One region of the Bradyrhizobium sp. WSM471 genome, then DNA from elsewhere that is predicted to be linked to it. Evidence: riboswitches for the same ligand, from Rfam matches in the RefSeq annotation. Region 1 holds a riboswitch; each other region holds the start of a gene.
The links. A riboswitch is a leader RNA that binds a small molecule or an ion and turns the genes downstream of it on or off. The one in region 1 is predicted to bind S-adenosylmethionine.
Positions count from the first base shown of each region.

Region 2: it holds a riboswitch for S-adenosylmethionine, as region 1 does, so the genes downstream of both, BRA471DRAFT_RS33120 (homoserine O-acetyltransferase) here and BRA471DRAFT_RS00130 (hypothetical protein) in region 1, are expected to answer to the same signal.
Region 3: it holds a riboswitch for S-adenosylmethionine, as region 1 does, so the genes downstream of both, BRA471DRAFT_RS34370 (O-succinylhomoserine sulfhydrylase) here and BRA471DRAFT_RS00130 (hypothetical protein) in region 1, are expected to answer to the same signal.

Region 1 covers NZ_CM001442.1:27,767-37,335, forward strand. The annotation lists gene BRA471DRAFT_RS00125 (hypothetical protein) at 357-953, shown strand; gene BRA471DRAFT_RS00130 (hypothetical protein) at 1,032-1,619, opposite strand; SAM-I-IV-variant riboswitch at 1,652-1,749, opposite strand; gene BRA471DRAFT_RS40090 (septal ring lytic transglycosylase RlpA family protein) at 1,971-2,480, shown strand; gene BRA471DRAFT_RS00140 (alpha/beta fold hydrolase) at 2,735-3,559, shown strand; gene BRA471DRAFT_RS39235 (hypothetical protein) at 3,957-4,103, opposite strand; gene BRA471DRAFT_RS00150 (aminoglycoside phosphotransferase family protein) at 4,559-5,296, opposite strand; gene BRA471DRAFT_RS00155 (MBL fold metallo-hydrolase) at 5,651-6,625, shown strand; gene BRA471DRAFT_RS00160 (LysR family transcriptional regulator) at 6,820-7,785, opposite strand; gene BRA471DRAFT_RS00165 (diguanylate cyclase) at 8,627-9,569, shown strand, end outside.
Region 2 covers NZ_CM001442.1:7,262,383-7,271,951, forward strand. The annotation lists gene BRA471DRAFT_RS33110 (alpha/beta fold hydrolase) at 1-385, shown strand, start outside; gene metW (methionine biosynthesis protein MetW) at 508-1,170, opposite strand; gene BRA471DRAFT_RS33120 (homoserine O-acetyltransferase) at 1,184-2,386, opposite strand; SAM riboswitch at 2,477-2,556, opposite strand; gene BRA471DRAFT_RS33125 (chorismate mutase) at 2,761-3,609, shown strand; gene BRA471DRAFT_RS33130 (histidinol-phosphate transaminase) at 3,644-4,738, shown strand; gene BRA471DRAFT_RS33135 (prephenate/arogenate dehydrogenase family protein) at 4,735-5,673, shown strand; gene BRA471DRAFT_RS33140 (DUF2125 domain-containing protein) at 5,772-6,956, opposite strand; gene BRA471DRAFT_RS33145 (gamma-glutamylcyclotransferase) at 7,067-7,678, shown strand; gene BRA471DRAFT_RS33150 (1-acyl-sn-glycerol-3-phosphate acyltransferase) at 7,675-8,448, opposite strand; gene BRA471DRAFT_RS33155 (YdcF family protein) at 8,482-9,186, opposite strand; gene BRA471DRAFT_RS33160 (ABC transporter permease) at 9,463-9,569, opposite strand, start outside.
Region 3 covers NZ_CM001442.1:7,503,501-7,513,069, reverse strand. The annotation lists gene BRA471DRAFT_RS34395 (Hsp33 family molecular chaperone) at 1-654, shown strand, start outside; gene apaG (Co2+/Mg2+ efflux protein ApaG) at 1,650-2,042, opposite strand; gene BRA471DRAFT_RS34385 (OpgC domain-containing protein) at 2,248-3,513, shown strand; gene BRA471DRAFT_RS34380 (hypothetical protein) at 3,513-4,292, shown strand; gene BRA471DRAFT_RS34375 (SGNH/GDSL hydrolase family protein) at 4,305-5,297, shown strand; gene BRA471DRAFT_RS34370 (O-succinylhomoserine sulfhydrylase) at 5,446-6,642, opposite strand; SAM riboswitch at 6,713-6,792, opposite strand; gene BRA471DRAFT_RS34365 (2'-deoxycytidine 5'-triphosphate deaminase) at 6,873-8,009, shown strand; gene BRA471DRAFT_RS34360 (PAS domain S-box protein) at 8,115-8,525, shown strand; gene BRA471DRAFT_RS34355 (hypothetical protein) at 8,649-9,569, shown strand, end outside.

The DNA of each region.
Region 1 (9,569 bases):
TCGGCGTGCCGCGAATGCAGGAGCGCAAGCCCCCGGGATATGCCCCGAAGGACTCTGCCGAGGCCTTAGAAGGGCCTTGTGCGACGGCGCCGGGATGATCCTGGACACGGCGGCTGATCGCGGCGCTTCAACATCGAGACCTGAGCCGCCCCCTGGCACCCCCCGGTCGTCGTGGGGCCGCCGGCCGCAACCCGCCGCGACAAAATTTTCGCACGTCGAACTTACCGATGATGGATGCTGAGTTTGCCGTTGCCCCGCATATGTCCCAAAGGCGAGAGTGGAAGGGGTGAGTCAAACTGTCTCACCAACCCTGTTGAGCCAATGGCCCTGCTATTATATGCGAGCAAGGAGCTGACATGGTGGACACGACGTACAATCTCAACGGCGGGTTCAAACCTGCAATGAAACGGTTCGCCGATCTCAGCGGGCCTGACTTTTTCCCAACCCCACCCTGGGCAACGTTCGCGTTGATCGACAACGAGAAGTTCAGCGGCGATATTTGGGAGTGCGCGTGCGGCGATGGTGCCATGTGCCGCGTTCTGAAGCAGACTGGGCAGCCCGTTCGGAGCTCTGATCTGTACGATCGCGGCTATGGGGAAACTGGCGTCAACTTCCTCGAGGCGGCCCAGCGTGCCGACAATATCGTGACCAATCCTCCCTACAACTGTGCCGAAGGCTTTGTGGCCAACGGCCTCAAGCTTGCAAACCGGAAATTTGCGCTGCTGCTGCGTCTAGCGTTCTTAGAAGGCGTGAACAGAGCGAACACAATCTTTTCTCTTACCCCACCCGCCCGCGTGTGGGTCTTCAGCGAGCGCATTACGTTCTACCCGAGCGGCGTTGATCCCAAGGGCAGTGGCACAACCGCATATGCCTGGTTTGTTTGGGATAGGGACGCGCCCGCCGGAACTGAATTGAAATGGTTCAAGCCCGGCTACAAAGCAACATTTGCCTAGCTATGTTGCGGCTTCTGTCTTGGCGCGCGGCGGCAGATGGACAAGCAATGCCTTCAACGCCGTTTACGGGGCGCGGCTCTAAGAATCCCATCTCTCGACTTTGATTGGCAGTCGCAGATCGATCAGACGCGCCTGTAGGAGAGAAAGAGCGAGCAGGTCGCTTGGATGCACATGAAGCGAGTAGTCGAATTGATTGCCGCCACCCTCCACAAAATCGAGGTGCGGGCCATCAACACTGGGGTCGAGGTCAGGACCAAGATCGATCCCTTTAAGGAGGCGATAGGCCTTCGCAGAGGGACCGGACACGCGGTCATAGTGCAGTTCCCACCAGGCGCCGTCCATTTGCTGGTCTAGGTGGCTTGGGTCGAAGCTCATCTGTTCGAGCCGCTCTTTGATTTCACCAGCGGTGTAGTCCTTTGCGTCCAGGCTATTCAGAAACACGCGCCAGGTCGGAGGCTCAGGGGCAATGACTTCAGGCTCGCCATCGAGAAACAATTGCGGTTCGTCCAAACCATCCGGCCAATCCCAGTAGAGCGTGTGTGCAGTGCGCGGCGGGACAGCCAGCAGCGGTGCCTCCTTCCGCCGTATGAATGCCCGCGCGTCACCGACGAACGCCATCGTCAGCAAGCCGCCCGTTCCGATCAGAAATCCACGTCGTGAAAACATAGGGCCCTCCGAGGTCATGCGCATCTGGAGGACTGGCGACCTATTGTTGCCCTGCGGGCCACATCGTCGTACCACCGTTGCCGGTCAAGGCTGGTTGGCGGGACCGTCAGGTCCTCTCAGGATGCAGCACAGACATATCGCACCGATACCCGCTGTCAACGGCTTTAGGGCGGTCTCGAGGTCAAACCCGCCCCAGCATGCCCCATTTCCGGCACCTTTGCCGATCAACAGAGATGAAGCTGCCTATGGGCTGGCGGTTTGTTCTGCGCCGAGCCCTCCGTAGGACCTCCGATTGGACTTAGCGGTGAGGCGACACTGTCGCAGCGCCTCTTTCATACCGAGGGATCCAGCATGAAACGCATGGTCGTGGCCGGCATCGTCCTTCTCTCGCTCTCTTCCGTAGCCGAGGCGCATCGTCTCTCCGGAAGCGCGACCTATTACGGCGGAAGTGACCGTCTGTGCGGTCGCCGCACAGCCTCCGGGGGCGTGCTCAACTGTGCTGCAATGACCGCCGCCCACCGGACGCTGCCCTTCGGCACGGTCCTGATGGTTCAGAGCGGCGGTCGGTCGATCCGGGTCACGGTGAACGATCGCGGTCCATTCACCGGCGCGTTCCTTGATCTATCGCCTGCGGCCGCGAGTGCGCTCGGCTGTCGCTGCACCCATCGCAACGTGACCGCGACGATTGTCCAAATGGGATCCGGTGGGACTTTGGTCGCGAGCCGAGGCCGCCAACGTCCCGTCGCTGCGGCGGCCATGCCGGGGTTCTTCCAACCGATGCAGGACGGCATGAGTCCGTTGGGAGCGTTCGGGTCCTCGATGGCGATGGCTCCTGCGCCGCGCCATCACCGTCGCCATTAGGCCGGAGCCGCTCAGGGCGCATCGTCTCCTGTTGTAGCTACGCTCAGTCTGCGGGACCGATGCGATTGGAACTCCGTTTCTTTCCGGCAAACCGATGCGATCAAAAGTGGAAGGCCGCATTCGCGAATGCGTTTCACGCGTCGAGCGGACCGTTCGACTCAACGGCCACAAACGTGCGATCTGAGAAGACGCTGGCTGGTTACTAAGCTTGATGGTCGTGAAGACGTCGGCGACCAACAGCAGGATCTAGACCCATGGGCCTTATCAAAACCGAGGACGGCACCGAAATTTTCTTCAAGGATTGGGGCAACGGTCGACCGCTCTTCTTTCACCACGGCTGGCCTCTGAGCGCCGATGACTGGGATAGCCAGATGATGTTCTTTCTGGCGCGCGGTTACCGCGTGATCGCTCACGACCGCCGTGGCCATGGCCGCTCGACCCAAACGGCCCGGGGGCACGACATGGACACCTACGCGGCCGACGTCGCCGCGATTGTGAGAAGCCTTAATCTCGAGGGAGCCATCCATATCGGACACTCAACTGGCGGCGGCGAAGTTACCCGCTATGTCGCAAAATATGGCAAGCAGCACAACGTTGCAAAGGCCGTCCTGATCAGTGCTATTCCACCAACCTTCATGAAATCCGAGAGAAATCCCGACGGTGTGCCTAAAGAGGTCGTCGACGGAATTCGCAATGGGACGGCAAATCACCGCTCGCAATTCTATCAGGACATTACGATCCCGTTTTATGGGTTCAACCGGCCGGGCGCGGTCGTTTCGCAAGGAATTCGCGATAACTGGTGGCGACAGGGAATGATGGGGGCCGCGATAGCCCAGTACGAATGTATTAGGGTGCTATCCGAGACGGAATTCTTCGACGACTTGAAGGTAATCGAGGTCCCTGTGCTCGTGATGCACGGCGAGGACGACCAGATTTGTCCGTTCCCGACGACCGGCGCAAGGTCAGTGAAGCTCCTCCAGCATGGGACGCTGAAGTCCTATCCCGGACTACCCCATGGGATGCCAACGACGCATGCAGAGCTCATCAATACCGACCTGCTTTCCTTCATACAGTCCTAGTGAGCCGAGTGCTGGATCGCGACGTTGCCGACGAGTCCTTGGCTTCGATCAAAGCCGACAGCCAAATGGATCACTAAAATGCAAGCACCAAGAGACCATGAGGCCTGCTTCGTCCGGCATACGGCGGCCGAAATAGCTGCGATGATGGACGATCACTTCTCGGGCGGACGATGATCGCGAGTCCGCTGGACAATGGGATGATCCACCGATGTCTGTTTGTGAAGCCGGGTGGATGTCCGCACTTTACGCCAAACCGACGCGATTGACCGTATCTGACGTGCCTACGATGTTCGGTTTAATGCGGCTTCGCAATGAAGATTAGACATCGCGCGCGCTGCCAGACCGGCCCTTCTGACCCCAACCTGTCACGTCGTGCGTTTCAGGAGGGCCCAATCCGCTAACGGTTGCGCACCAGCAAAGTCCAAACAGGCGACGCACCGTCCCAGCCGCGTAGGCGGCCCGACAGCCGCACCTTCAGCCCGGCTTCCGTGATCCGCTCGACAACAAGATGCAGCGCGATCACGTCACCCTCTGACAGCTCCACACAGCCTCGCTTCCGCGACCACACCGCGCCCGGGAAGCGATACAAGTTCGCCTTCAGCCATCGGCCGCCGCGCTCCGACAGCGGTTGTAAGTCGACCTGAGCGCCGGCCCGGGGCCGCAGCCCGAAATCTGACGGTCGCAGCCAATTTGGAAACCAACCCATGCGACTGACTAGCCGTTACTTACCGCGTTTGTCTAGGCTTGGTCCGTCTGATGGATTCGCCGCCCGAAGCCGAGGGCGTCTGCTCTTTCGAATTAGACTGGAAGTTTACTGCGCTGCGCCGAACCGGCGCCTATTGGCCCTCCGCTGATGGTCGCTGAAGACGGGTCTTGTTCGCTGTCAGGGCTTAACCGGAGTCGATCCAGGTGGGCGCCTACTGCCGCTTGTGACCCAAAGGAGACACTGATGCCTCACTTCGACAGGCCTCTTCGGCTCGCGCGTGCGACCAAGATGGTTCAGTCTCCCGAGCGCAGTGCCGCTTCGATGCGCTGGATCAGCTGCTCCCGCAAGGAAGGTACCACGTCACCAAGGACGACGAAGGTGCGGACGATCGGCAAATACGGCTTTACGGCCGCCGTCAGCTCCGCGAGCGACATGCCGGCCAGCTGCGCGTATTCCGATTGCGCCGCGGCATTGGTCGCGCGCGGACGCTCCGGATTGTCGGCTATTTCCGGGGCGAGTTCGGAAAGGATGACATGCAAGAATGCTAAGTCGACGGCGGCGGGCGCCCGCATCGCGAAAGTCCAATCGACGAGCCTTGGGCCTTCCGCCGTCATGATCACGTTGCCGGGACTAAGGTCGCAATGGCAGACCCCGTCGCCGGGCGGCAGGCGATCGATCAGGGCGAGGACATCCGTGGCGATGTGCTTGGGAACCTTCCCATCGTCGTGCCGCAACTCGGTCTCCATATACTCGCGTAGGGAAGTGACGTGCGGTGGCGGGGACGTCTTGTGAAGAGACATGGCCAATGTCGCGACGATCGCGCCCGCCTCTTCGAACGTCACCACGCCGGTTCGCGAGAGATGCCAAAGGGTCGGTCCGTCGAGGCGCTCCAGCAAAATGCCGAAGCGCCCGTCCAGCGTCACCTCACCGAACACCTCCGGCGCCGGGACGCCGGCGGCCCACACCGCGTGGATCATGCGTACCTCGTGCCGCCCGAGCAGATGAGAGACGCCGGCCTTGAACAACTTCACGACTTGCCCTGGCGCCCAGGCGTAGGCTTCGGAAAAGGCGCCTTCACCGATCTTTTCCCCCAGCGATCCCTGCATGCCCGTTCTCCGCCGTGCAGAGGAAACACCGGCGGCGAGGAAAAAGGAACCCCTGCGTCGCGGCCGCCGCCTCGCCTTTCAACCTGCAGAGACCTGCGTCCACTCCGCTAAATGGTGCTAAGTCCGGCTTTGACCCGGAACGGACATCTACGGACGCACGCCTATTGCGCGAAAGGGAGAAAAGAACCTAAGTTCCATCTATGGGACCTTCGGTTGGGGTGAGGCCAATGCCGCCGCGCGGCTTCATACCGCGCCGGCATCGAACAAAATGGAGGTCACATGCGTCGTCTTGGTTTACGCGATCTCATCTGGTCGCTTGCCTGCGCCGTCCTAATCATTCAGGCCAATCCACTAACCGCCCAGCCATTCAACGGCTGCCCGTCCGAGGAAATTCTGGCGGCCTGGAATGATTTCGGGCTTGCCGGAAAGCCGCCGCCGCCTGCTTGGCGCAGCTTTGTGCGCGATCCCAAGGCGCAATACATCGAACCCTGGAAGGCATTCGACAACGTCCATTACGTCGGCGCGTGCTGGGTGTCGGCCTGGGCAATCCAGACCAGCGATGGCGTGGTGCTGATCGACACGTTGCATGAGCCTCATGTCGATCAGTTGGTCGCAAATCTCGGCAAGGTAGGTATCGATCTCGCCGACATCAAATATGTGCTGATGACGCATGGCCATTTCGACCATGTCGGCGGTGCTGCCAAGCTCAAGCCGCTCCTGACCAATGCAAAATTCGTGATGACGCAAACTGGTTGGGACGAAGCAATGGAATCGGCGCGGGCATCGGAATCGACGCCCCTGCGCTGGTCGATGATCCCACAAGATATCGCAGTGAAGGACGGCGACGTCATCCAGTTTGGCGGCAACAACTTCGCTGTGTTTGAAACCCCCGGCCACACGGCCGGTACCGCATCCTATACCTTCGACGTCAAGGACGGTGCCAGCACCTACCGAGCCGTCAGCATCGGTGGTTTAGGTCTTAATGCCATCAAGAATTCAAAACAGGTCGAAGTTTTCATTGCAAGCCTTGACCGACTCAACGGACTGCTCAAGCAGCAAAACCGGCCGGTCACGGTTCATCTTACAACCCATGGGTTTTCTAACGGATTGATGGAAGCTCGTGACAGGCTGTCGGCACGCAAGCCGGGCGAGCTCAATCCGTTGGTCGATCCAGACGCGTTGCTCAAACAGATTGCCTCGCTGCGCAGCGGAGCCGAAGTGCGGCTCGATAGTGAACGTAAGGCTGGTCGCTGAAGCACCCCAGCGCCAAGCCGTCAATTGTTGACGGCGTCTTGGTGTGCCGTCCAAAGCTGCTCAGACAAGTGCGCAGATGGCAGCGCTTCGAGAGTCCTGTTCTGGCCCATAGCTGACCCGCCGGGCGCCGGCGGTGAGGACCGCTTGTGACCCAAAGGCGACATTCCTCCTCAGCACCTCCCGCTTTGATTGGCCTACTTCTCGCTGCGTGCGCTCCGCGGCGCCTTCGCGTCCTCTCTCGCCGTTCTGTGGACGCATTCAATGAAAAGCTTTGCTGCGGGGCTGCGTGTGCGATTCTTGAGGGTTACGATTGCGACAGGCCGCCGCCGCACGGGAATGTTGATTGGAAGTACTTTGAGTGATTCGTCTCTGTTGCCGAAACCCAGCACCGAGGCTGGAAGCATCGTCACAAATTGTCCGCCTGCGACTAGCCGGAGGCATAAATGAATTGAAAGGGTTGTGATGGGCGCGTGTGGCATTTCGGAGCCGCTATCGCGAAACAGCTTGGGCGCGAGCGAACCTTGCATTGTATCGGGCGGCGGCAGTATCCAGCGTTCGCCGGCCAGGTCGGTGAGCATGAGCTTGCGCGACTTCGCCCATTTGCTCTGGCGGCCTGCGATCACCACGGTGTCATCATTGTACACAACAGCCGCTTCGAGGTCGTCCTCGTCGAACGGCACCGGAATACGGCCGATCAGCAGATCGATGCTGCGCTCGCGCAACTCGCGATAATGCAAAGTGCTCATGACAGCTTGCGCGACGTCGAGTCGAACGCGGGGCTGCTCGAGCGAGAACCGCTTGATGACAGCAGGCAAAAATCCAGCCGCGACGCTCTCGGTGCTGCCAATGCGCAGATCTCCTACGGTCGGATCGGAGAGAAAAGCGAGTTCTTCAACACCGTGTTTGAGTTCGTCAAAAATGGCATGGCCGCGCGTAACGAGGGCGCGTCCATAGGCCGTCGGCTCTATGCCGCTGCGGCTACGGTCGAGCAGTCGAAGCCCGAACATGTGCTCCATGTCCGCAATCGCTTTCGACACTGCGGGCTGCGATATCGCGAGTTCGGCCGCAGCCTTTGCCATGCTACCCAGCCGCACCACCGCGAGCAGAATATGCAGGTCTCGCAACTTGAGATGACGTCCGACGCGATCGACCCACTTCATGGCACGGACCTATCAAAACAGTTATGTAACGATCACATATCATAATTTGATACGTATGTCTCTATGGCGCATAGTCCGCATTGCACCGGCGAACACGCTTGCGGCTTGCTGGATGGCTGTTGGCTGAACGCCGGACCTGTCGAAGGTTCGGCGGAGTAGAGGCCCACCATGCGTGACCAACGCCTCAAATGAGGGGTGTGACTCGAAGTTGGATTCCAAACCAAGCAGGACTGGTCATCATGATCGCCACCATTTGCTGCAGAGTGATTGCTACTGCATTATTTATCAGCGCCCTTCTCCCGGTCGCCACGCAGGCGCAAGGGATCAAAGTAACGCTAGCCGAAGTGCGGGTGGAGACGTGTCACGTCGACTGTCAGAGGCAAACCGGACGCCGAGCCCCTAAGTTCACCGCCGCCGCTGGTTCAGTGCAGACGTTTTCGGAGCGATCCGGTGATGACATACGTAGTGCGCCGTGCGCTTTGCTCAACGGACAGCGCAAAGGCCCGGTTTGATGGGGTTCTCTCCGGGCCTTTGGCCCCGCTTCGTCGCGCGGCGGTTCGGGATCGAGAACCGTCACAGACGAGACGCCGGCAACGAATACAACCACAGCTTGAGTCGGACGGCGAAATTGAGGCGCAAACAGCGCCGCGTATGCACTGCGATCCGCGATCGCATGCGGAGCGCCTGAGTGGGACCTGAACACTGCTACCCCAGGCAGATCTAAGGTTTGGCATTCCCTTCGCATTAACGATGCGAATGGGAATCATCGTCAACGAATGGCGGCAGAAACTTCGATTTCAGCAAGCGGGTCCATCCTGTTTTGCGAACAGGACATTGCACCGTGCCTAAGTTGGTAAAGTCTCCCTTAACGATCATCCTCGTGCTGCTCGGCTTCACACTCGCAAGCTTTTGGGCTCTGATCGCCTGGAAGGGCGTGCAGGAACGAGCGCTCGCGTTCGCCAAAGCGGGATCCGAGACCCAGGGGCTCACCCATTCCCTCGCGCAACACGCGTCCAAAAGCTTCAACGCAGTGTCGCTCGCCTTGTTCGGGACGGGCCAGTACATCCGACACTCCGACAAGTCCGCGCGGGCGTCTGCGGAGATCAACGACCTGCTCGCCCAATATGCGAAGAACATTCCTCAAGCTCGCGAACTTGGGGTGCTGGGGGAGAGTGGCGACTGGATGTTTTCGTCGTTTGAAACGGTGCCAGCGGTCAACAACGGGGATCGCGAGTATTTCCTCTACCACCAATCACATCCTGAAGACGCTACGCCCCGCATCAGCGAGCCTCTCATTTCCCGCGTCACCGGAAGACCGACTCTGCTCATGACTCAACGACTGCCGAATCCCGACGGCTCGTTCGGAGGCGTCGTGTTCGCGGCGATCGATCTTGCCTATTTCAGGTCGTTCTACCAAGGCTTTGAAGCCGAGCAGGACCGCACCGTTACTCTCATGACGACGAGCGGCAAAGTTCTAGTCCATCGCCGAGACGACCAGGTCGGCAAGGACATAGCGCGAAGCTCGTTTATGGACCACCTGAAGGATTCTGGAGCGGGCCTGTATTCTATCGTGTCGCCGTTCGATGGCCGCACCAAGCAAATCGCCTATGAAGCGGCGTCGGATTTTCCCATCGTCGTCACCGTCGCAGTCCCGGAGGACGCGATCCTCGATGGCTGGCGCAGGGACCGGAACTTCGATGTGCTACTGGGTGGCACTGTGTCAACGATCCTGATCGGGTTGGGAATTGTACTGGCCGTCCAGATCCGCAAGCGCTCGGCCATGG
Region 2 (9,569 bases), 550 kb from region 1:
CCGGATTCCCTTCCTGGTGAAGGACCCGCGCGGCCACGCCGATTTCTACGCCGCCCTGGCGCGGCACGACGCCCAGGGATCGGCGCGGACGATGCGCGGCTTCCAGGCCGGCCGTCCCTCGATCTTTACGATCACGGACGCGATCAGGGCCGCCACGACGCCGGCACTCATCATCTGCGGCGACGAGGACGATCCGTGCGTGGGCGCAAGCCTGTTCCTGAAGAAGCATCTGCCTGCGGCAGGGCTCGCCATGTTTCCGAAGTCCGGCCACGTGCTCAATCTCGAAGAGCCCGCCCTATTCAACGAAGCGGTGGAACGGTTCGTCACGCTGGTGGAAGCGGGAAGATGGCCGGTGCGCGATGCGCGGACGTTGGCGGCGCATTAGCGCGAAGACGTCATCATACGCGCCGTCGCGTAGCCCGGATGGAGCGCAAGCGTAATCCGGGGCCTTCGCCTCCGCGGATAGAATCCCGGATTGCGCTACGCTTCATCCGGGCTACGGGAATCCTACTTCCTGCCGCCTCGCGTCAGCAAGAACACGCCCTGCTCGCCGAACAGATTCCACACCCACCAGGGCATCCGCAGCCGCAGCGGACGGCCGTAGAGGTCGAGCGCCTCGGCACGTTCCATCTTGACGTCGATCGCGTCGCAAAGCTCGACGAAATCCTTGATGGTGCAGAAATGGATGTTGGCGGTGTCATACCAGCTTGCCGGCAGATTCTCCGTCCGCGGCATGTGGCCGCCGATCAGGAGCTGGAGCCGCATCTTCCAGAAGCCGAAATTCGGGAACGACACGATGGCGCGGCGGCCGATGCGCAGCAAATTCTCCAGCACCACTTTCGGCTGCCGCGTCGCCTGCAACGTCTGCGACAGGATCACGTAGTCGAAGGCGTCATCCGGATAGTTCACGAGGTCAGTGTCGGCATCGCCCTGCACCACTGCAAGGCCCTTGGCGACACAGCGGTTGACGCCCTCGCGCGACAGCTCGATGCCGCGGCCGTCGACGCCGCGGGTTTCCAGCAGCTGGAGCAGGTCGCCCTCGCCACAGCCGACGTCGAGCACCTTCGAGCCCGGCTTGACCATCTCGGCCACCAGCACATGGTCGGCGCGAAAATCACCGGGCTGCCCGGTCGCAACGCCGCCCAGCGGCAACGCTTCCTGTACAGACATGGCTAGCCGTCCTTTAAGCTTTCTTGGCAGTGAGCCCGCGCGCCTTGCCTGCCGATTGCAGGAAGGCACGGCCGATGTCGAAGAACTCGGGCACGTCGAGCAGGAACGCGTCGTGGCCGCGATCGGTTTCGATCTCGGCGAACGACACCCGCGCACTCGACGCATTCAGGGCGTGCACCAGCGCGCGCGATTCCGAGGTCGGGAACAACCAGTCGCTGGTGAAGGAGACCACGCAGAAGCGGGTCTGGATCCCCGCGAACGCCTTCGCCAGGACGCCGCCATGGTCGCCGGCGATGTCGAAATAGTCCATCGCGCGGGTCAGATAGAGATAGGAGTTGGCGTCGAAGCGCTCGACAAAGGACGAGCCCTGGTAGCGCAGATAAGACTCGACCTGGAAGTCGGCGTCGAACGAGAAAGTCGGCAGTTCGCGGTCCTGCATGCGCCGTCCGAATTTTCGATGCAGGGCGGCGTCCGAGAGATAGGTGATGTGCGCCGCCATCCGGGCGACAGCGAGCCCGCGATGCGGATGGAGGCCGTGGTCGGCATAGCCGCCATGGTGCCAATCGGGATCGGCCATCACCGCTTGGCGGCCAAGCTCGTGAAACGCGATGTTCTGCGCCGAGTGTCGTGTCGAGCAGGCAATCGCCAGCGCGGAGAACACGCGGCTCGGATAGGCCGCAGTCCATTGCAACACTTGCATGCCGCCCATCGAGCCGCCGACGACCGCGAACAGCGTGTCGATGCCGAGCCGGTCGATCAGCATCGCCTGCGCGCGCACCATGTCGGGGATGGTGATGACGGGGAAATCGAGACCCCAAACCTTGCCGGTCGCGGGATTGATCGAAGCCGGACCGGTCGAGCCCATGCAGCCGCCGATCACGTTGGAGCAGATGATAAAATACTCGCTGGGATCGAGCGGTCGGCCGGGGCCGACCAAGGTCTCCCACCAGCCGGGCTTGCCGGTGACAGGGTGCACATTGGCGACGTGCTGGTCGCCGGTCAGCGCATGGCAGATCAGGATCGCATTGGAGCGATCGGCATTCAGCTCGCCGTAAGTCTGGTAGGCGATCTGGAACGGGCTGAGATCGACCCCGCAATCGAGCCGCAGCGGCTGCTCCGAGCCGAACTGCGCGAGCTGCGAGCTCGGATGATCCACCTCGTGCGACCGCTCGTCGGCGGTGATCGCGGGACTCGGAATTGACTGGACGCCAACCATCTGACCATCGACCTCGTTTGCGATCGTAGAAGTGACCGCATTGACATCAGGCCATGAAAAACCCGGCCTGAACGATAGGTTCGGCCGGGATCGAAAGCGTCCCCGGCCTGTTTAGCGAGTTTTTTAACGTGGCTGCAAGCCGGCCGGCTCAAATGACCACGGAACGGGTAAAAACTACCGTCTCAGGCGGTTTTCGTCAAGTCGCGGCCCGGATCGCCCAAATTCGCCCGTCGCGCCGCGGGCGGAAAAGGCCCGATTTCCCATTGCAATTCTCTTTGCTTTCGCAGCCCCGACTGCCTAATCAGGACATCCATCGCAGCGGTGACGGCTCGACTGATCCGCATTGGAACGCCTCGCAACAGCACCTCACAGACATGTCCCAACGTCCGCCCGCGCCACCATCGCTCCAGGAATTGCGCAAGGAGATCGACGCGATCGACGAGGGCATGCATCGCCTGCTGATGCAGCGCGGCGACATCATCGACCGCCTGATCCAGGTGAAGCAGACCCAGGAGGTCGGCTCGGCGTTCCGTCCGGCGCGCGAGGCCGCCATGATGCGTGACCTCGTCCAGCGCCATCGCGGCATCCTGCCGCTCGACACCGTCGAGAGCATCTGGCGCGTCATCATCGCAACGTTCACTTACGTTCAGGCGCCGTTCTCCGTGCATGCCGACATTTCGGCAAGCGAGCCCGCGATGCGCGATTCCGTACGCTTCCATTTCGGATTCACCGTGCCTTACGTCGCGCATTTCAGCGCGCAGGCGGCGGTCGAGGCGGTGGCGAAATCCAAGGGCGACCTTGCGCTGGTCTCGGCGACCTCCAGCCGCACACCATGGTGGCTGGAGCTGGAAGCAGAAGGCGCACCGAAGATCATCGCACGGCTGCCTTTCGTCGAGCGCGCCGACCATCCGGCGGCGTTGCCCGTGTTCGCGGTCTCGCGCGTCGCCGACAGCGCCCTGGTGACGGAGGTCGAGACCTTCAGCGTGCGCGTGTCGGGGTGGAACGCCGAGGTCGCGCGCGCCCTGTCGCCGCTCGCCGAGATCGTGGCGGTGCCCGATACCGCCTTCGACGGCGCCGCGCTGCTGGTCTCGGTCACCGCGACGAGCAGCCTCGACAAAATCAAGACTGCCCTGATCGAAGCGGGTGCCTCGGTGCGCTCCACGGCCCTCGTCGGCAGCCACGCAACCCGCTATACGGTGCCCCCGACCGGGTCGAAATCGTAAGTCGCGAACCGCTTAAGCCATTCCGGAGTTAAAGATGTCCCGCCCCGTGCCGAACCCCGGCATTCTCGATATTGCGCCCTACACGCCCGGCAAGACCCCGGTGCCGGAGCCGGGCCGCAAGGTGTTCAAGCTCTCGGCCAACGAAACGCCGTTCGGGCCCTCGCAGAGGGCGATCGAGGCGTTCAAGCACGTGGCTGATCATCTGGAAGACTATCCGGAAGGAACCTCGCGCGTGCTGCGCGAAGCGATCGGGCGCACCTTCGGGCTCGATCCCAACCGCATCATCTGCGGCGCCGGCTCGGACGAGATCCTCAACCTGCTCGCTCACACTTATCTGAGCCATGGCGACGAGGCGATCTCGACCACGCACGGCTTCCTCGTCTACCCGATCGCGACCATGGCGGTCGGCGCCAGGAACGTCGTCGCGGCGGAGAAGAACCTCACCGCGGATGTTGACGCCATCCTGAAAGCCGTGACGCCGCGGACGAAACTGGTCTGGCTCGCCAACCCCAACAACCCGACCGGCACCTATCTGCCGTTCGACGAGGTCAAGCGCCTGCGCGCCGGCCTGCCGTCGCACGTGCTGCTGGTGTTGGACGCGGCCTATTGCGACTACGTTTCGCGCAACGACTATGAAATGGGGATCGAGCTGGTCGCGACCACCGAGAACACGGTGGTGACGCACACCTTCTCCAAGATCCACGGTCTCGCCGCGCTGCGCATCGGCTGGATGTTCGGCCCCGAGCATATCATCGACGCGGTCAACCGCATCCGCGGTCCCTTCAACGTGTCGACGCCGGCGATGTACGCTGCCGTTGCCGCGATCGAGGACACCGCGCACCAGGCCATGTCGAAGCAGTTCACCGAGACCTGGCGCAACTGGCTCGCTGAGGAGATCGGCAAGCTCGGGCTGAAGGTGACGCCGAGCGTCGCCAATTTCGTGCTGATCCACTTTCCGACCGAGGGCAAGACTTCGGACGCAGCCGACGCCTTCCTCACCAAGCGCGGGCTGGTGCTGCGCGGCTTGAAGAACTATGGCCTGCCGCATTCGCTGCGCATGACCATCGGCACCGAGGAGGCCAACCGCCTCGTCGTCGAGGGCCTGCGCGACTTCATGGCCGGACGATGAGCGCGACCCCGCACTTCCAGCGCGTCGCGCTGATCGGCTTCGGCCTGATCGGCGGCTCGATCGCGCGCGCTGCGAAGCTCCAGGGCCTGGCTGGCGAGATCGTCACCACCGCGCGCTCGGAGAAGACGCGCGCACGCGTGATCGAGCTCGGCATCGTCGATCAGGTCGTGGCGACCAATGCAGAAGCCGTGAAGGACGCCGATCTCGTCATCCTCTGCATTCCCGTCGGCGCTTGCGGGCCGGTGGCGCAGGAGATCGCCGCGCATCTCAAGCGAGGCGCGATCATCTCCGACGTCGGCTCGGTCAAGGGCGCCATCGTCAGGGATATGGCGCCGCATCTGCCGAACGGCATCCATTTCGTGCCGGCGCACCCTGTCGCAGGCACCGAGCATTCGGGCCCCGATTCAGGCTTCGCCGAGCTCTTCATCAACCGCTGGTGCATCCTCACCCCGCCGGAGGGCGTTGATGCGGCTGCCACTGATCGCCTGCGTGCGTTCTGGACCGCGATGGGCGCCAAGGTCGAAATCATGACGCCGGATCATCATGATCTCGTGCTCGCGATCACCAGCCATCTGCCGCATCTGATCGCCTACACCATCGTCGGCACCGCCGACGAGCTGGCGCAGGTGACGGAGTCCGAGGTCATCAAGTTCTCCGCCGGCGGCTTTCGCGATTTCACCCGCATCGCCGCCTCCGATCCGACGATGTGGCGCGACGTCTTCCTCGCCAACAAGGAAGCCGTGCTGGAGATGCTCGGCACCTTCACCGAGGATCTGGCCAAGCTCACTCGCGCGATCCGCCGCGGCGACGGCGAGGCGCTGTTCGACCACTTCACCCGCACCCGCGCCATCCGCCGCGGCATCGTCGAAATCGGCCAGGATTCGGCCGCGCCCGACTTCGGTCGGCCGCATGCGCAGCTCGGCAACAAGCCGTAGCACTGAAGTAGCCCGGATGGAGCGCAAGCGTAATCCGGGACCTGCGGCTGTATTGAAGAACCCCCGGATTGCGCTTCGCTCCATCCGGGCTACAGCAATCAATACAGCGGCGGGATCTGGCCGACCTTGACCGGGCCGAGCAGCACAGCGCCGTCGACGAATTTCAGCGGGAAGCTGCGGGCCTTCTTGCCTTCCAGCGTGCTCTCGGTGCCGATCGAATTGATGCCGGCGGCAACGCCGGCATTGGCGTTCTGCTTGATGACTTTGCCGAGGCCGGGAACGGCGCGGTCGAGCGCACCGAACAGATTGTTGAGGTCCTGTGACTTCACGCCGGGCGCAACGCGATCGAGGGTCGCCTGCGGCACCCCCTCCTCCAGCATCTTCTCGATGCCGAGCGCGGGGATCACGCGATCGAGACCCGTCACCGTCATCTGCAATTCGCCGTCGAGGCGGCCGTTGGCCGAGAGCCCGAGCGTGCCTGCCGCAACCGCGATCATCTCGCCCTGCTGGATTCGGGACTGCACGATCTCGATATGGCCGCCGGCGGCCTGGATCTCGCGGAAGCGCTGCGGCCACGGCTTTGGCGTGAGGTCGAAGAGTCCGGTGATCTTCGCCCGCGTGTCGGCTTCGAACGGTTCGGCGAGCAGCGGATGAACGCCCTGGATGCTGCCCTGCGCGATCTGGAGCACGGTCTCGATCACGGGATGATCGGACGTCGATCCATCCGCAAGACGTCCATGCAGTTCGACCTGTTTCGCGCGCGCGAGCGGTACCTGCACGCTGCCGTCGACCCGATTGACGGTCGGGTCCTCGAACACGATGGAGGCGCGCTCCGGCACGGCGGGCAGGCCGAACACGCTGCTGCGGCCCTTGCTCCAGTTCACGACGAAGGTGCTTTGCGTGACGCCGTCAGTGAGCGTCGCGGGTGCGGTGAATTCGGCGATGACGCGCTTGGGATCGTAGACCTGGGCGACAACCAGGATGTTGTCGAGCTTCGCCGTGAACGGCGTCTTGCTGGCGTTCTGCGACACCAGGGCGACGCTGGCGCCGGAGCATTGGACCTCGAAGCGGAAGGGGAAGCCCGCGATCGAGCGCTTGGCGCAATCATAGATGCGGCCGGATTTGGCCTCCTGCGCGCGCCAGGCGTCGGCGGCGATTTCGGCCTGCGACGCCGCATAGAACCAGAAGCAGCTCCACGCCACCGCGAGGATCAGGAGGATGACAGGGGCGATGAAAAGGCCCCAGCGGGAGCGCCGGCGCGCGGCAACGGTCATATCGGACATGCGGCGATCCTTTGACCCCTGATTTTGTCAAATGTAAGCGAGGTGCGGCTGCGACGAAAGGCTGAGAATTCGCTTCGCTTGGGGGCGCGGTTCTGGTAGCCGTGCCCGAAATGTCGGAAATCACCCTCCCCTCCGTCACCACAGCCAAAGGCGACCTCTGGGTGTTCGGCTACGGCTCGCTGATGTGGCGGCCGGGCTTCGAATTCGAGGAGCGCGTCCCGGCGCGGCTGGTCGGCGAGCATCGTGCGCTCTGTGTCTATTCCTTCGTCCACCGTGGCACGCCGGAGAAGCCGGGTCTGGTGCTCGGACTCGACCGCGGCGGCGCCTGTCGCGGCATCGCCTTCCGCGTCGCCGAAAAGAACCGCGCCGACGTCGTCGCCTATTTGCGCGCGCGCGAGCAGGTGACGTCGGTCTATCGCGAAGTCATGCGCTCGGTGTGGCTGGAGAACGACGCGCGGCAGCGCGTCTCCGCGCTCGCCTATGTCGTCGATCGCGGCCATGTGCAATATGCCGGCCGGCTGTCGCTCACCGACCAGCATCGCCACGTGCTCCAGGGCCACGGCCAGTCCGGCGCCAACCGCGACTACGTGACCGCGACGGTGAAGGCGATCGAGGCCGAAGGTTTTCGCGATGCGCCGCTGCATCAGCTTGCCATGATGCTGCATGGGGATGCGCATTCTCCGCACGCGCCGGCTCCGGTGGACGATCGGGAAAACCGCTAGCTCTCCGACGGCGCATAGCTCGGCGCCGAGCCGATCAGCTGCTCCTGCTCCTTGCGGCCCGCTTCGACGAGGCGGCCGGTCGCGTCTTCGATCACCGTTTGCACACGGGAGAGATACTCGTCCTTGGGCAAGCCCGGCGGCAGCGGATCGAGGAATTCCACCACCAGCGTGCCGGGATAGCGCATGAAGGTGCGGCGCGGCCAGAACAGGCCGGAATTGAGCGCGATCGGCAGGCACGGCGCGCCGCAGGACGAATAGATCTGCGCGAATCCGCTCTTGTAGTCCGGGGGCGCGCCCGGAGCGCGGCGCGTGCCTTCGGGAAAGATCACGAGCTGCGCGCCGCTGCGCACCGCTTCCCGCGCACGCCGCGTCATGTCCAGCAGCGCCTTGACGCCGGCGTTGCGGTCGATCGCGATCATCCCGGTCTTGACCAGGAACTGACCGAACACCGGGATCTGCATGAGCTGACGCTTGAGGATGAAAATCGGACGGTCGAAAAAGCCCGGCAGGACGAACGTCTCCCAGAACGACTGGTGCTTCGCCACGACGACCAATGGTCCCGTCGGTATCCTTTCGAGGCCGCGGAATTCCACCTTGATGTTGCAGACGGCCCGCATCAGAAACAGCGTCGCCTTCGCCCACCATTGCGCAACCGTGAGCATGGCGCGCGGCGGCAATGCGAAGGTCGGCAGCGCCACGATCGCGAGGCACACCAGCACGGCGTAGAACAGCACGTTGAACACGAGCGATCGCAGGAAAATCAAGAACATCGAGGATCCGATCAATTGCCGATCAGTTGCCGATCAATTGGCCTGTGCGGTGGCGGGCCGCTTCGGCTGCAGCCCGGAAGGCTGCTCCGACATCTCGGGCGAAAGGTCAATCCCGAAATCCTCCAGCCGCACCCTGAGCTCGGCCGCGATGTACTTGACATATTCCGACAACAGCAGCCGCAAGGTGGACGCCGAGGTCCACCACGGCTCCTCGCGCCATTTGTCGCCGACCACCACGAACGGGATCAGTGTCGTCTCCGGCATCGCATGCGAGAATTCCACCAGCGCGCGCGGCATGTGATAGTTCGAGGTCACCACGATCAGCGATTTGAAGCCGCGTCCCGCGGCCCAGCGCCGCGCTTCCGCGGCATTGCCGCGGGTCGAGACCGCGGTGCGGTCGAGATCGACGCAGCAACGCATGAAGGACTGGTTCTCCGGCAGCGTCCGGGAGATGTCGCTCGCCGTCGAGGTCGGGTGCACACCGGAGATCAGGAGCCTCCTGCCGTAACCGGCAGCGAGCAGCTCCATCGCATCCGACACCCGCGAGGAGCCACCGGTCAGCACCACGATGCCGTCCGCCTTGCGGTCCGGCGCGATCTCGGCGCCCCGCAATTGCGACAGAAACGCGATGAAGCCCGCCGCCGCGCCGACAAAGGCGAGCGCAATCGTCGATATCACGGCCGCGCGCAGCCAGCCGCGCGGCAGTTTCGGCGATCGATCGTCGGTCGGCGCGGTCATGCGATGTCGGTGATCCCTTCCCAGAGGTGATTTTAGGACGTTTTGAGGCGAAGTGGAGTCCGGTTTGTCGGCCTCAATCGATGTGGCGAAGCACTGGGGCCGCGAACTAGATTTCCCCTCTCCCCTTGTGGGAGAGGGTGGCTCGCCGCGATAGCGGCGAGACGGGTGAGGGGTATGTCTCCGCGAACTGGCATCGACGTTCGTGCACGTGGATAGAACCCCTCATCCGGCGCTTCGCGCCACCTTCTCCCACAAGGGGAGAAGGAAGAAACCATTTCAATCGACATCATTCAGCGTCGCGAACAGCGTCTGGCGCGAGGCGACCGCGGTGATGGCGCCGATCAGCACGGCCTGCACCGCAAGCACGATGTAGCCGGACGGCC
Region 3 (9,569 bases), 310 kb from region 1:
GTCCAGGATTCCGGCAAGACTTCCGGCGCGCTGCTGGGCCACGGTCATCTCGCCATGACCATCGACCAGGGCCCCGACATGAGCCGCTACCAGGGCCTGGTCGCGCTCGACGGCGGCAGCCTCGAAGACGCCGCTCACGAATATTTCCTGCGCTCCGAGCAGATCCCGACCCGCGTGCGCCTCGCCGTCGGCGAGGAATGGCGTTCGAATGACGGCGGCAAGCATCGCTGGCGTGCCGGCGGCATGCTGATGCAGTTCCTGCCGAAGGCGCCCGAGCGCGCGCGGCAGGCCGATCTGCATCCCGGCGATGCGCCCGAGGGCGTCGAAGTGCATGCCGTCGCTGAAGACGATGCCTGGGTCGAGGCGCGCTCGCTGATCGAGACCGTCGAAGACGTCGAGCTGATCGATCCGGAGCTGTCCGGCGAGCGGCTGCTCTACCGCCTGTTCCACGAGCGCGGCGTGCGCGTGTTCAATCCGCTGCCCTTGAAGGCGCAATGCTCCTGCTCGCGCGACGCGGTGGCATCGATGCTGAAGAGCTTTTCGTCCGACGACCGGGCCGCCATGGTCAAGGACGACAAGGTCGTCGTGACCTGCGAGTTCTGCAGCTCGGTGTACGAGTTCACACCGGATGAGGCGGGCGTCGAGGACGCGTGAGACGTTAGCCCGTAGCCCGGATGGAGCGCAGCGCAATCCGGGGCCGCTCGCCCGGCATTCGGCACCTTCCCGGACTACGCTTGCGCTCCATCCGGGCTACGGGACCTCCTCTGTGTCGCCCCTCTGTCAATCCATACGCACAAAAATATTCCACTTTACCGAAATTCGGAAATCGCGTATATGTCGCTCATCCCGGCTCATCCTTGAGGGGCGATCTTGTGGTCGTCATGTTCGCGAGCCGGGCTTGCGGTGGACGCGGCAGCGTTCGGGTGCGAAAGGCGTGGGCAGGGCGGATTGCTCTCCGTGAGCCCAAGGCTTCGTTCCGACGAGCGGCGCTGTCAGGCTTAGTCTCGTCTGTAAGTTTCCGGCTCCGTCGACAGGGCTGGGAAAACTGCGGCGAAATGGCGGGCCGTGCGTACGGCAAAACCGTGTGGTCCTGGCCGTCGTTGCTACGGTCAAGCCCCGGCGAATGCGGCACTTGCGCCAACCGGCGCGATGCCGGTGAATTTCGCGAGGGCGAGGGAGGCCAAAAGGAACTCGGCTCCCGGGAGAGCACGGCATAAGCCGTCCAACCACTGCGCAGGGAAGGCCGAGTGATTGGCTACACCTGTATGCTGCTGTGCGGTCTTCTTGCGCTACACCTTTCGCGCAGCAGACCGTGGGTGCCAGCCGGCACCCGGCCTTCCCTGCGCCCTCTTGGATTTGAGGGTGGTGCGACGAAGCAAGGCTCGGGCGAAATCGGCCGCGAGAACGAAAAGGCGTGTCTGCAAGTCGAAGATGAACGCGAAGACGATCCGCTCTCGTGCCCCGGACGCGGCGCAGCGTCCCTTCGACGGTGCGCTGCAGAGCCGGGGCCCATCTATCCGCATTGGGCCGTGTCGCCCCTGGGTCCCGGCTCCGCGCAGCAACGCTTGCGCGTTGCAGCTTGTCCGGGACACGAGAGTCGGGACGCTATCGGGGAAGCCCTGCCCCAAAAGGTCGCGTCGCCGCCACCCTCAATTCAACACCCGCTTGTTGTCCGGGCTGTCCAGCGAGAACGTCGGCACGTCGATCTCGAAGCGTTCGCCGGTTGCGCTGACCATCTGGTAGCGGCCGGTCATGAAGCCCGAGGCGGTCGTGAGCGGCACGCCGGAGGTGTATTCGAAGCGTTCGCCGGGGGCGAGCGTCGGCTGCTCGCCGACGACGCCCTCGCCCTTCACCTCCTGCTGCCGGCCGGTGGCATCGGTGATGATCCAGTGCCGCGTCTTGAGCTGCACGGTCTCGTCGCCGGAATTGGTGATGACGACGGTGTAGGCCCAGAAATAACGGGAGCGGTCGGCCGACGACTGCTCCGGAACAAAGTTCGGCTCGACGGTCACTTCGATCTGGCGGGTCACGGCGCGGTACATGATTGCCATCATACCGAAAACCGCTCTGGAACCAAACGCTGGAGGCGGTCCTGGCGACATCGTCCCGCCCGAATTCGCAGGGAAGTACACGTCCAAGGGTACGTCAAAGTGTACTTGCATGTGATCCGGTCGCTTTGCGAGATGACGGCCGGACCGGTACACTCCTTGCCACGTCGCGATTTGCGGAAGGGTTTTTAGGCCCCCGATGACCATTGCCGACCAAGTGACGGGATCGACGATCGCCGGAACCGCTAAACCTGTGGAGGTCAAGTCCGCGGGGGCGAAGCGGCGCGCGGCCGCGCCGGCGATTTCGCTGCCCGCCATCGGCGAGCGCGAGCTCCGGCTGGACCTGTTCCGCGGCCTGGCGCTGTGGCTGATCTTCATCGACCATTTGCCGCCGAGCCTTCTGACCTGGTTCACGATCCGCAATTACGGCTTCAGCGACGCCACCGAGATCTTCATCTTCATCTCCGGCTATACCGCCGCCTTCGTCTACGGTCGGGCGATGCTGGAGTCCGGCATCGTCGTCGCCACCGCGCGCATCCTGCGGCGCGTCTGGCAGATCTACGTCGCCCACGTCTTCCTGTTCACGATCTTCCTTGCCGAAATCTCCTACGTCGCGACCAGGTTCGAGAACCCGCTCTACACCGAAGAGATGGGCATCATGGATTTCCTCAAGCAGCCCGACGTCACGATCGTGCAGGCGCTGCTGCTGCGCTTCCGTCCCGTCAACATGGACGTGCTGCCGCTCTACATCGTGCTGATGCTGGCGCTGCCCTTGATCCTGTGGCTGATGAAATGGCGCCCCGACGTGACGCTCGGCCTCTCGGTCGCGCTCTACGCGGTGACCTGGGAATACGATCTCTACCTGTCGGCCTATCCGAACGGCTTCTGGGCCTTCAATCCCTTCGCCTGGCAATTGCTGTTCGTGTTCGGGGCATGGTGCGCGCTCGGAGGTGCGCGACGGATGTCGCGCATCCTGGCTTCGCGGGTGACGATGTGGATCGCGATCGCCTATCTGGTCGCGGCATTCTACGTGACGCTGACCTGGTATGTGCCGCAGCTCTCCCACTTCATGCCGAAGCGGCTCGAGCAGTGGATGTATCCGATCGACAAGGCCGACCTGGACGTGCTGCGCTTCACGCATTTCCTGGCGCTGGCCGCGCTCACCGTGCGCGTCCTGCCGCGGGACTGGCCCGGCCTGAAATCGCCCTGGCTGCGGCCGCTGATCCTGTGCGGATCGCATTCCCTGGAGATATTCTGTCTCGGCGTCTTCCTCGCCTTTGCCGGACATTTCATCCTGGCCGAAGTCTCGGGCGGCCCGGTCATGCATGCGCTAATTAGCCTCTCCGGAATCCTGATCATGTGGGCCATGGCCTGGCTGATTTCGTGGTACAAGCGGGTGGCTGACAAGAGCGGTTCGAAAACCAAAAGCGCCGTCGGCAGCGCCGATATGGCGGGAGGGGGCTGATGAAGGCGAAGGTTTTCCTGAGCCTGATCCTGCTGTGCGGTGGTCTCGCCGCGCCTCCGGCGCGCGCGGATGATGCTGCGCCGGCTGCTTCAGCCGTGCCCGCAGCCTGTGAAGTGCCCTCCTATCTGCTCACCAGCGAAAGCCAGCTTCCCAAGGTCGCCGATGCCATCAAGGCCGGCAAGCCGCTCGAAATCCTGGTCATCGGCAGTCGCTCGACCACGATCCCGGCTTCCGAGGACGCCTCTTATCCGGCGCGGATGCAGACCATCCTGAAGGACAAGCTGCCGCCGTCCGAGACGGTGCACGTCTCCGTAGAAATACAGAGCAAGAAGACGGCCGAGGAGGCGGCCGCCAGCTTCGTTAAGCTGATGGAAGCAAAAACGCCTACTTTGGTCATCTGGCAGACCGGGACCGTCGATGCTATCCGAGCCATCGATCCCGATGATTTTCGTGGCGCGGTGACCGAAGGGGTTGTTGCGTTGCAAAAGGCAGGGGCTGACGTCGTCTTGATGAACTTGCAGTACAGTCCGCGTACCGAAACCATGATCTCGGTGCCGCCATACCTCGACAATATGCGGGTGGTGGCGCAGGAGCACGATATTCCGCTGTTCGATCGGTTCGCGATCATGCGGCAGTGGAATGATCAGGGGCAGTTCGACCTGTTCAGCCCGTCGCGCGGGCCTGAGCTGGCGAAACAGGTCCATGATTGCCTCGGCCGGGCGTTGGCACAGTTCGTGATCGACGCTGCGCATCTGGAGCCGGCCCAGCAGCAAAATTGAGGTCTAGCGTTAATGAGTTCTCTCCGCCCTTTTTGCCTGACGGCATGGCTGGCTGTGCCCGCAGCAGCGCTGCTGCTGGTGCTGAGTCCGGCCTCGCAGTCGCACGCGCAGACGCAGGCCGCACAGGCAACGCCGGCCCCGGAGCAGTCGGCTGATCCGGCTCCCGCTTCACCGTCCCAGACCACAGTCGCAGCGACGTCCCCCGACCAGCGCGGCATCACGGCGCGCGCCATCGACAAGGTGAAGCAGGTCGCGAAATCCGCCGGCGACGTCTTCAGCCGCGTGCCCTGCCTGTCGCCGAAGGGCGGCGCGAAGGCGATGGGCTCGCTGCCGCACGTCGCGGGCAAGCTCGTCGCCGGCCAGCCCGTCGTCATCGTCGCGTTCGGCTCGTCCTCGACCGCGGGATTCGGCGCGAGCTCGCCGGAGTTCAACTATCCCAATCGCCTTGCCGCGCAGCTGCGCCGGCACTATCCGACCGCCGACATCACCGTCGTCAATGCCGGCGTCGGCGGCGAGGACGCGCCCGAGATGATGAAGCGTCTCCAGAAAGAGGTGATCGACGTGCATCCGGATCTGGTGATCTGGCAGGTCGGCACCAATGCGGTGCTGCGCAATCTCGATCCCGGCGATACCGCCAAACTGGTCGAGGACGGCATCAGCCGCATCCAGGCCGCCGGCGATGCCGACGTCGTGCTGGTCGATCCGCAATATTCGCCCGCCGTCAACCAGCGCGCGGACAGCGCCGGCAAGATGGTGAAGCTGCTCGGCAAGGTCGCCGAGCTCCGTCACGTCGGCATCTTTCCGCGCTTCGAGGTGATGCGCGACTGGCACGAAAAGCAATCGCTTCCGGTCGAGAGTTTCGTGATCGCCGACGGCCTGCACATGAACGATTGGGGCTACGCCTGCTTCGCCCAGCTCCTCGGCGACGACATCATCCGCTCCGTCGGCCAGATCAAGCTCGGCGTCAACGTGCCCGCGGACGTGCGGACCTACCGGCCGATGTGACTTGTCGTCCCGGCGAAGGCCGGGACCCATACCGCGTGATCCATCAATGGTGCGCGGTGTTCGTACCGCTCCCCCCCCTTAACTCTGGGTCTTCGCCAAACTGCTTCCTGTGGTTATGGGTCCCGGCCTTCGCCGGGACGACAATAATTCACGCCTTCTCCAGCGCCGCGGTCAGATCCTCGATCAGATCGTCCGCGTGCTCGAGCCCCGCCGAGAAGCGGATAAAGCCTTCGCTGATGCCGAGCGCGGCGCGGTCTTCCGGCTTGAGGCGCTGATGCGTCGTCGTTGCCGGATGCGTGACGAGGCTCTTGGCGTCGCCGAGATTGTTCGAGATCTTGGCAAGCTTGAGCTCGTTGAGCACGCGGAACGCCGCCTGCTTGCCGCCCTTGACCTCGAGGCCGACCAGCGTCGAGCCACCGCGCATCTGTTTCTTCACCAATGCAGCTTGCGGATGATCGGCGCGGCCGGGAAACACCAGCCGTGAGATCTTCGGATGGCTCGCCAGCACGTCCGCGATGCGCGCCGCCGTCTCGGTCTGCGCGCGCACGCGCACGGCGAGCGTCTCCAGGCCCTTGAGCAGGACCCAGGCGTTGAACGGCGAGATCGACGGGCCGGTCTGGCGCATGAAATTGTGGATGTGCTCGGCGATGAACGCTTCCGAGGACAGGATGATGCCGCCGAGACAGCGGCCCTGGCCGTCGATGTGCTTGGTCGCGGAATAGACCACGACGTCGGCGCCGAGCGCGAGCGGGCTCTGCCAGATCGGAGTGGCGAACACGTTGTCGACGACGAGCCGCGCGCCGCCGCTGTGCGCGATCTCGGCAATGCCGGGAATGTCGAGCACGTCGAGCGTCGGATTGGTCGGGCTCTCCAGGAAAAACGTCTTGGTGTTCGGCTTCATGGCGCGCTGCCATTGGTCGAGATCGAGGCCGTCGACCAGCGTGGTCTCGATGCCGTAGCGCGGCAGCAAATCCTGCACGACGTAGAGACACGAGCCGAACAGCGCGCGCGAAGCCACGACGTGATCGCCGGCCTTGAGCGGCGCCAGGATCGCGGTCGTCACCGCGGCCATGCCGGTCGCCGCCGAACGGGCCGCTTCGGCGCCTTCGAGCTCGATCATGCGCCGCTCGAACATCGAGATGGTCGGATTGGAGTAGCGTGAATAGATGAAGCCGGGGTCCTCGCCCTTGAACCGCGCCTCGCACTCCTCGGCGCTGTTGTAGACGTAGCCCTGGGTCAGGAACAGCGACTCCGAGGTCTCGCCATATTGCGAGCGCAAAGTGCCGGAATGGACCAGGCGGGTTTCGGGACGGTAGTGGGCGGTTGGCGCCGGGGACTTCGACATAGGACCTCCTGAAGTGACCACCGAAAATGGTCACAAAAAAACCGGCCTGGAACATCTCCACGGGCCGGGATCACAGAGGTCCCCGGCCTGTTTAGCGACTTATTTAACGTGGCTGCAAGCCGGCCGGCTCAAATCACCACGGGATAAGTCATGCTCATATTCCGCAATGCCCTTTCCGTCAAGACGTCCATCGGATAGCCGTAAAACGCTCATATTTCCCGCATGTCGGGATGTGTTTGATCCCTGCTGAGGACCCCCGGTTGACGTTCACGGTTGCCGCCGACGCCAATGGTATCCTGCCCGACCGCATGATCGCGGCGATGGCGGAGGGCGGTCTCATCCTGCCCGCTTACGACTTCGTCGAAAGCCAGATCCAGCCGGCGAGCCTCGATTTGCGTCTCGGCGACATCGCCTATCGCGTGCGCGCCAGCTTCCTGCCCGGTCCCGGCGCCACCGTGGCCGAGCGCATCGACGAGTTGAAGCTGCACGAGTTCAGCCTCGCCGACGGCGCGGTGCTGGAGACCAACTGCGTCTACATCGTGCCGTTGCTCGAAAGCCTCGCGCTGCCGCCGGAGATCGTCGCGGCCGCCAACCCGAAGAGCTCGACCGGCCGGCTTGACGTCTTCACCCGCGTGATCGCCGACGGCACCCGCCGCTTCGACATGATCGGTGCCGGCTATCACGGCCCGCTCTATGCCGAGATCAGCCCGAAGACGTTCCCGGTGCTGGTCAGCGAGGGCTCGCGCTTGAGCCAGGTGCGCTTCCGCACCGGCGATGCCATCCTCAACATCGACGACCTCGAGGCGCTGCATGCGACCGAGCGTCTCGTCGATATCGACGATGCCGATCTCACCGGCGGCGTCGCCGTCTCTGTTGATCTTTCCGGCGAGAAGAGCGGGGGCTTCGTCGGCTACCGCGCCAAGCGCCACACCGGCGTCATCGACGTCGATCGCCGCGCAGGCTATTCCGTCGAGGAGTTCTGGGAGCCGATCTCGGCCCGCCCCGACGGCAGCCTGATCCTCGATCCAGGCGAGTTCTATATCCTCGCGTCGAAAGAGGCGGTGCAGGTGCCGCCCGATTACGCCGCGGAGATGGTGCCGTTCGATCCGCTGGTCGGCGAGTTCCGCGTGCATTATGCCGGATTCTTCGATCCCGGCTTCGGCTATGCCGGCGCCGGCGGGCTGGGCTCGCGCGCCGTGCTCGAAGTGCGCTCGCGCGAGGTGCCGTTCATCCTCGAGCACGGCCAGATCGTCGGCCGCCTCGTCTATGAAAAGATGCTGGCGCGCCCCGACGCCATGTACGGTCAGCGCATCGGCTCGAACTATCAGGCGCAGGGGCTGAAGCTGAGCAAGCATTTCCGGGTGTAGCGATCACCCCTCGCCCGGATGGAGCGCAAGCGTCCTCCGGGAAAGTCTCACTTGTGGCACGATCCCGGATTATGCTGCGCTCCATCCGGGCTACAAGGTGCTGACATGATCAATTCATCCGAACTCGACGCAAAAATCCTCGATGACGTCGCAGACGCGCTGATCTATTCGGATCGCTCCGGCACCATCATGCGCTGGAATCGCGCATCGTCCGCACTGTTCGGCTTCTCCGCGGACGAAGCGCTGGGCCAGAATCTCGACCTGATCATTCCCGAACATCTGCGCGCCGCGCACTGGAAGGGTTTCGAGGCCGCGCTTGCCAGCGGCGCGATGAAGCTTGCGGGCAAGCCGACACTGACCCGCGCGCTGCACAAGGACGGACGCAAGCTCTACATCGAGATGACCTTTGCGCTGGTGCGGGACGCCGCTGGGGTGGTGCAGGGATCGGTGGCGATGGCGCGCGACGTCACCGAGCGCGTCGAGCGCGAGCGTGCCGCCAAGGCTGCGCAAATTTAGGGCTGCGCAAACTTCGTGATGCGGAATTGGCGCGCCGGCGTGCAGGGCGCCCCGCGTGCGGCTCGGCTTGTCCGTCGCCGGATGCAGTGACACACTCGATCAAAACAACGATCGGGAGCGAACATGACCGCCGCATCAGACGTCGCGCAGGAAGCTCAGTGGAAGCGCTGGCGCGCCGTTGCCGATCTCTATCACGCCTATTTCACCGGCCTGATCCTCACCGTGGTCACGCGTCGCGGCACGGCGGATGCTGCGGAGTTCGTCTTTCGCGTGTTCCGCCGCCAGCAGCAGGAGCGCTTTCTGCCGGGGCTGAAGAAGCTCGGGCTGAGCCATCTGCCGCCGGCAGTCGCCGCCGCGCAATATCACTACCTCTCGAACTGGATCGGCGGCGTGCACGTCGAATACATGTATGAGAGCGACCGCAAAGCCTGGATCCGCTATCCGCCGCCGCGCTGGATCTGGAAAGGCACTGCCATCTGCGGCGTGCCGGGCGAAGTCTCGCGCGCGATGCTGCGCGGCTGGCACGCCAACAACGGTGTGGCGCTCGGCGATACCAGATTGGGGTTCGTCTGCACCAAGCAGAGCGTCGACGGCCAGGACGGGCTCGAAGGCTACTATCACCAATATGACCAACCGCTCGAGCTCGACCAGCGCCTCGTGTTCGCGCGGCATCTCGAAGCGCCGCTGTTCGATGCCGCCGCGGCTCCGGCCTTGCCGGTGTCAAGCTGGCCGAGACCGCGACTGGAAAAGGCCTATCGCAACTACGCGATGGAATATGTGCGCACCGCCGCGCCCGTGATGGTGCAGCTGTTCGGTCCGGAGGATGCGGGCTATCTCCTGCACCTCACGGGCAAGCTGATCGGGATGCAATATTTCGATGAGGTCGCCGCGGCGCTATCGATGGGCCGCGGCGGTGCGGGCGAGTTCGCGACGTTCCTCGACGCGCTGTTTGTCGCGCAGGACGATGTGGCCGAGACGACGCAATCCGAAGGCACGTTCGAAATCCGTCAGCAGAGCTGGAAGTTGATGGACGGCGTCGCCGAT